DNA from 2 places in the Marinilactibacillus sp. GCM10026970 genome. Region 1 is predicted to be linked to the other one. Evidence: a T-box and tRNA genes for the amino acid it is inferred to sense, from the RefSeq annotation. Region 1 holds a T-box; the other holds one or more tRNA genes.

Region 1 (3,424 bases):
CAATAACTTAAGTGTTTGGTCTAGTACATGCACCAAAATACTTCGTGTTGAGTTTTTCTCTTCTTCTGAACCATTGAAAAGAATTTCTTTACTCATTTCAATATACCAGTCACAGTAATCATCCCAGATGAATTTATAAAGCGCTCTTCCGGCTTCTCCAAATTCAAACTTCTCAAAGAGATCGGTTACCTGTGCAATAGTTTCATTCAATCTAGCTAAAATCCATTTATCAGCGATTGATTGTTTACCTTTTAAGTTCATGTCTTTTAAATCAAAGTCTTCTAAATTCATGATAACATATCGACTGGCATTCCAGATTTTATTGATGAAATTCCAAGCGGCATCCATTTTTTCATAACTAAAGCGGACATCTTGGCCGGGTGCTGAACCATTCGACAGGAACCAGCGTAAAGCATCTGCACCGTACTTGTCGATTACTTCCATAGGATCAATCCCGTTACCTAAAGACTTACTCATTTTTCTTCCTTGCTCGTCACGAATTAACCCGTGAATCAAGACATTTTTAAATGGACGTTCTTCCGTAAATTCCAAGCTTTGAAAAATCATACGGCTTACCCAAAAGAATATGATGTCATATCCTGTTACTAGCGTACTCGTTGGGAAGTATCTTTTGAAATCTTCAGAGTCTTCATTCGGCCAGCCCATTGTTGAAAACGGCCATAGTGCTGAACTAAACCAAGTATCTAAAACATCGTTATCCTGGGTCCAGTTTTGACTATCTTCAGGTTCAATTTCTCCAACGTACATTTCACCAGTTTCGTTATGATACCAAGCTGGAATACGGTGCCCCCACCATAATTGTCTTGAAATAACCCAATCATGTACATTTTCCATCCAGTTATTGAATGTTTTCTCAAATCGTTCAGGAACGAAATGAACTTTATTTTCAGTTTCCTGATTGTCTATTGCCTGTTTTGAAAGTGAATCCATTTTTACGAACCACTGAGTAGAAAGTCTTGGTTCAACTACGACTCCTGTTCTTTCAGAGTGTCCTACACTATGAACCATTTCTTCTACTTTAATCAAATATCCTTGCGCTTTTAAATCTTTAATGATCGCTTTACGGGCTTCAAATCGATCCATTCCCGCATATTGCCCAGCCAAATCATTCATAGAACCATCGTTATTCATAACATTGATTCTCTCTAAATTATGACGATTACCCACTTCAAAGTCATTTGGATCATGAGCTGGTGTAATTTTAACCACACCTGTTCCAAAATCCATTTCAACATAATCATCCGCAATGATTGGAAGTTCTCTACCTACTAATGGTAATTTAAGTGTTTTACCAATTAAATCTTTATAGCGATCGTCTTCTGGATGTACGGCAACTGCCGTATCACCAAGCATCGTTTCTGGTCTTGTCGTTGCAATTTCAACTTCTCCAGAACCATCTGTTAAAGGATACTTCATATGGTAGAAAGCACCATTAACATCTTTGTGGTCAACTTCGATATCAGACAAAGCTGTTTGAGCTTTAGGATCCCAGTTGATGATGTATTCGCCACGGTAGATTAACCCTTTGTTATAAAGATCGACAAAGACCTTTTTAACAGCATCATTTAATCCCTCATCAAGCGTGAACCGCTCACGACTATAATCAACAGAGATCCCAACTTTAGCCCATTGCGCTCTGATGTTTGATGCATATTCCTCTTTCCAGTCCCATACTTTTTCCAAGAATTTCTCTCTCCCCAGATCATAACGAGAGATATTATCTTGGGCTAGTTTTTCTTCTACTTTAGCTTGGGTAGCAATTCCCGCATGGTCCATTCCTGGAAGCCATAAAGTGTCGTATCCTTGCATTCTTTTCTGACGAATAATAATATCTTGTAGTGTTGTATCCCAAGCATGACCTAAATGCAACTTCCCAGTTACGTTCGGAGGTGGAATTACGATTGAATAAGGCTCTGCTTTTTCATCTCCACTTGGCTTAAATAAATCTTTTTCGATCCACTGTTCGTATCTACCAGCTTCTACTTCAGTAGGCTGATACTTTTTTGACATGCTGATTTCTTCTGTCATATACTCATCTCCTATTGTTAATATCAAATTAAACACAAAATAAAAAGAGCATTCGTCCTATAATAATAGGACGAATGCTCTTATTCGCGGTACCACCTAAATTGATCAAAGAACACGATTGCGCCTTCAAACCTCTTCATATACGGATGTAATGATCCGTTACTTCAAACAAAGTTACTCAAAGTTCACTCTGTTAGCTCACAAGCTACTTCTCTATCGCTTCTGTTAGGGATTTTCAGCAAACACCCATTCTCTTAAACAGAATACACGACAGATACTTCTCTTGATCATTGCTCTATATTCAATTAGTTGGTCTTTTATGATTTATTGATATTCTATCAAACTACTCTTTGAAAATAAAGCTTTATTTAAGATATCTCTGCTTCTTCATGTTTGGCAGCCGCAACCGCTGCTTCGTAATTTGGATCTTCAGACATTTCTTTAACGACTTCATTATAGACGACTTGACCTTGTCTGTTTAGCACAAGAACTGCACGAGCAGTTTTATCCATCTCCTCTACATAAAGTCCATAATCTTTAGAGAAACTTCTTTCACTATCATGTAACAGATCCATATCGATTGATTTTGCAGCACACCAGTCTTTTTGCTCTTCTACTGTGTTTGAAGATATAGAGATAATTTTAGTATCATCCAAAGTGCTTGCCATTTCATTAAATTTACCGGTCTGTCTTGAACATGTACTTGTGTTAATGTCCGGAAACGTACTTATCAAAACAACGTATCCTTTATAATCTTCAAGTGATACTGATTGGTCATTCAAATCTTTTAAAGTGAACGCTGGAGCTTGCGACCCCTTAGCGGGTATCTCTCCATTAGTAGTAAGTGGTTTACCTTTCATTTTAACATCCATGCTGATAACCTCTTTCTATCTTTTAATAGTTTCATTTTAACGGTAAGCAAGCTGTTTGTACAACAAAATCTACAGAAGGTCTTCGAATAATGCTTTCTGCTCTGTTTCCTTTGACTGATTCAGACCGATTTCTTCAATGGAGATCCCTGCGATAGCTCTCTCAATCATTCCTTCAACGTCTATTTTAGCTTCGTTTTCCAGCACATGAGATAACTTTGGCTTTGTCCGCGGTTTGGGCGGTGAAAATATTGTGCAACAATCTTCATAAGGCAAAATGGATAGATCAAAAGTATCGATTTCTTCTGCAATTTTGATGATGTCATTCTTATCCATTGAAATTAGCGGTCTAAGAACCGGTGTGTTAGTTACTTCTGAGATTACAGACATGCTTTCCAAAGTCTGCGAAGCTACTTGTCCAAGGGATTCTCCATTAATGATGGCTAACCCACTTCGCTGTGCCCGTATGATGTCTGTCAATTTCAACATCATGCGTCTCGTTATAG
Region 2 (3,424 bases), on a different contig from region 1:
AATGGCGGTCCCGATTACCGGATTAGTCGGATCCCTATTTTTAAGTAGTGGCTTAGGTATGTTTTTCTGGAATAAAAAAAGAAAATAAAGCGAAAGACGCTATGAGAAAAATTTCCTAGCGTCTTTTTGTTGAAAAGCGATAAAAAAGAACATTGAAAAAGTCTGGACAGTTCTCTACCATAAAGTGTAAATAGCAGTAGGGAGCGATTTTTATGGTAAACATTGACGACTTTCAATCATTGGATATCAGAGTCGGAACGATACTAGAAGCGACGTTTTTTGAAGAAGCTAGAAAACCAGCCTATAAAGTACGCATTGATTTCGGCGATGAGTTAGGCGTTAAACAGAGCTCTGCACAGATCACAGACCGGTACGATTCCGAACAGCTTATGGGAAAACAAGTCGTAGCGGTCACCAATTTTCCGCCTATGCGCATTGCAGGTTACAAATCTGAGGTATTGATACTTGGCGGTGTACTCGCAAACGAACAAGTCGTCTTACTGAATCTGGATGAAGCGGTACCCAATGGGACGAAAATCAGTTGATGTAACGAACAAAAAACGACCGCATAGCAGAAACGTGATCTGCGATTTGGTCGTTTTTTAGTGCATTCTGTTTATAGTAACTCTTTTAAAAAGTCTCTTGCTGTTTGTAAATTCATATGCGGTGCTTGCTTCAGTTGTTCCGCAACCTTTTCAACCTGTGGACCTTTAGCGCCAGCACTGATTGCAAGTGAGCGAGCATGTAAGCCCATATGGCCTTTTTGTATACCATCGGTGACGAGTGCTCTAACGGCAGCGAAGTTCTGAGCAAGACCTACAGATACTAAAATACTCTCTAATCTCTTAGCATCGGGATCCATCAGGATTTTTCTAGCTAACTTAGCGCCAGGATGAATACTGATCGATCCCCCGACTGTTCCAACCGCAAGCGGTAAAGTCAGTGTCCCAACTAAATCACCTTGATCGTTAGCATGCCACTTAGACAGTGCACGATATTGTCTGGACCGAGCGGCGTAGGCGTGACTACCCGCCTCGATGGCTCTCCAGTCATTTCCAGATGCGATGACGACGGCATCAACACCATTCATGATGCCTTTGTTATGCGTGACCGCTCGGTAAGGATCTGCCCAGGCTACTTGAGCCGCTTCAATAATTCGGTCGCGCACATCTTCGCCAGAATACGTACCGGTTTTTAATTTGTGAGCTGGAATGGTACAAGTTGCCGTTGCTAAGCACTCAGTCGCATAGTTGGAAAGAATGCGTAATAATGCCTTGCCACCGGTCAGTTCTTCAATATAAGGCGCAATACCTTCCATCATCGTGTTGACGATGTTAGCACCCATTGCTTCTTGTGTATCGATATGAAGATGAACGACTAGGAATGCTGGAGTCCCTTCTTCGGGATCCGCTTTAAGCACACGTGTTTCAAGGGATTTCGCACCACCACCACGTTTCACAATAGAAGGATGCGCCTCGTTAGCGCGCTCCAAAATCGTTTGTTCAGCTTTCTCTATTTCAAAAATAGCGTTCTCTATATGTTCAACGTTCTTCAAAGTCACTTGACCAATCATTAAGCGATCTGTCACTGCAGTCGTAAAGCCACCGGCAGATCCAATTATCTTTGCAGCAAAACTAGCCGCTGCGATGACGGATGGCTCTTCGATCGCCATCGGCACAAGAACTTCTTTGTCATCGATCACAAAATTAGTGGAAACCCCTAACGGAAGAGAGTAATTACCGATATGGTTTTCAATCATATGCTCACCGACTGAGGGATCTAAGTCGAGACCTTTTTCAGTTAGTAGAGTGGCTTCTTCTAAAGAGATCACACCAGCCTCTTTTAGTGCTGAAACCTTTTCTTCGTGTGTTTTTTTATAGAATTTCGTTAACTTGCTCGTATCCATCTGGTTCTGTCCCTTCTGAATTTCGTTACTCTTATTATGAGGTACAAAGCAGAAAAAGAAAAGGATTGAATCTTTTTAACTTAAGGCAATCTTTACAAGCTCTGCAAAAAGAAGTATACTAGGGGAGTACGAAAAAAAAGGTTCCTTAGCTCAGTTGGGAGAGCACTACCTCGACAAGGTAGGGGTCGCTGGTTCGAGCCCAGTAGGGACCATACTATTTGAAAAAGTCTTATAATCGTTGACCAATTGTTGGTTTACAAGATTATAAGGCTTTTTTTATTTCCTGAAGACTAATTATTCTCTTATATAAAAGAATACATTTAGTAGTTACCCTGAATATTACATGCGTATGATTATGTTTTTTTATCGTTTAGAATTAGAATGAGCCTATAAAGAGTTTGCAATTCAGTATATTATAGGAGGAGTTAGAAATGATCGTATTAGCAATCGTTTTATTAATATTAGTGGGTGTTGTTGCATATTTAAATATAACAGAAATGGTTATGATCGATCTTTACTTTACTAGTTTCGATATACCAGTATGGTTAGTGATTGTCGGTACGCTTTTAATAGGTATGATTATAGCCGGATTGATAGCAAGTTCTGTGATTGCACGTAACAAAAAAGCTTTAAAAGACAAAGAAGAAGAGATGGACCGCGCTGAGGCAGAAAGAAAAGAGTCCGTTGATAAAGTGAAACAAGACGCAGAAACTCAGATCGAATTGCAGAAAAAAGAAGCTGAAATACAACGACTAAATGCAAGGTTATCTCAAGACCAAAGTGGTAATAGAGCCGTTCCAGTGAAGGAAACCAAGGTAGAAGTACCTGAAGATAATCATACTTGGGTAGAGGCGCGTGAAGAAGACCATCAAACTAGAACTAAAAAGAAGCCAAGATAACTAAAAAGTAAAATAAGCTTATCATTGTTGATCAATGGTGATAAGCTTATTTTTATGCTTGCTGTTTTTAAGTCTACTCGTTATCGCATCTCGACATTGATGGAGGTACTTTCTTGCTCTTAAGCTATTTAAAGGGAGGCACCATTGGTTCGATCCTGGCAAGTACTATTATAAATAACGATTCAAAAAAGGCGGTAACGTTCTCATTGAGAAAACGTTACTGCCTTTTAACATATAAACATTTTTTATAAGAAAAATTAATTGATGTCTAGTAAAAATGCATATCTCGCGGAACCTGCGTCCCATTGTGCCAAAACCTCAAAGACAGCTTCTCCTTCGATCGAAGAAATATCGCCATCTTGAACACTTTCAACCGTTCCATCTTCCTTCCAGATGTTTAATGTATAGTAGTTTGGTTGTTCTTCAAAGTCTAGTTCAAGTGGTGTAGGAGCATCTATAGAGGTAGGTTGGATCAGTTTGACAAGTTCTGGCGGACTATCGCTATCTGCCTCTATTCCCTGACCATTTTTTATACTCCAACTGTATGTGCCAAGTATCGGTTCAACGACTTCGTCTCCAGCATGAATGATTAATTCTGGAGGTTTAATATCAGAGGGAT

The links. A T-box is a leader RNA that pairs with one kind of tRNA and senses whether it is charged. The one in region 1 lies ahead of ACFP65_RS10530 (valine--tRNA ligase), so its partner is inferred to be a tRNA-Val.
Region 2: it has a tRNA-Val gene. The T-box ahead of ACFP65_RS10530 (valine--tRNA ligase) is inferred to sense a tRNA for this amino acid. The anticodon was not compared.

What each region holds. Positions count from the first base shown of each region.
Region 1 is NZ_JBHSUL010000033.1:50,890-54,313, forward strand. It holds gene ACFP65_RS10530 (valine--tRNA ligase) at 1-2,049, opposite strand, end outside; T-box leader at 2,113-2,349, opposite strand; gene tpx (thiol peroxidase) at 2,418-2,921, opposite strand; gene thiI (tRNA uracil 4-sulfurtransferase ThiI) at 2,991-3,424, opposite strand, start outside.
Region 2 is NZ_JBHSUL010000002.1:128,312-131,735, forward strand. It holds gene ACFP65_RS00955 (cellulase family glycosylhydrolase) at 1-88, shown strand, start outside; gene ACFP65_RS00960 (tRNA-binding protein) at 213-545, shown strand; gene ACFP65_RS00965 (hydroxymethylglutaryl-CoA reductase, degradative) at 617-1,906, opposite strand; tRNA gene ACFP65_RS00970 (tRNA-Val) at 2,046-2,118, shown strand; gene ACFP65_RS00975 (LapA family protein) at 2,338-2,805, shown strand; gene ACFP65_RS00980 (hypothetical protein) at 3,063-3,424, opposite strand, start outside.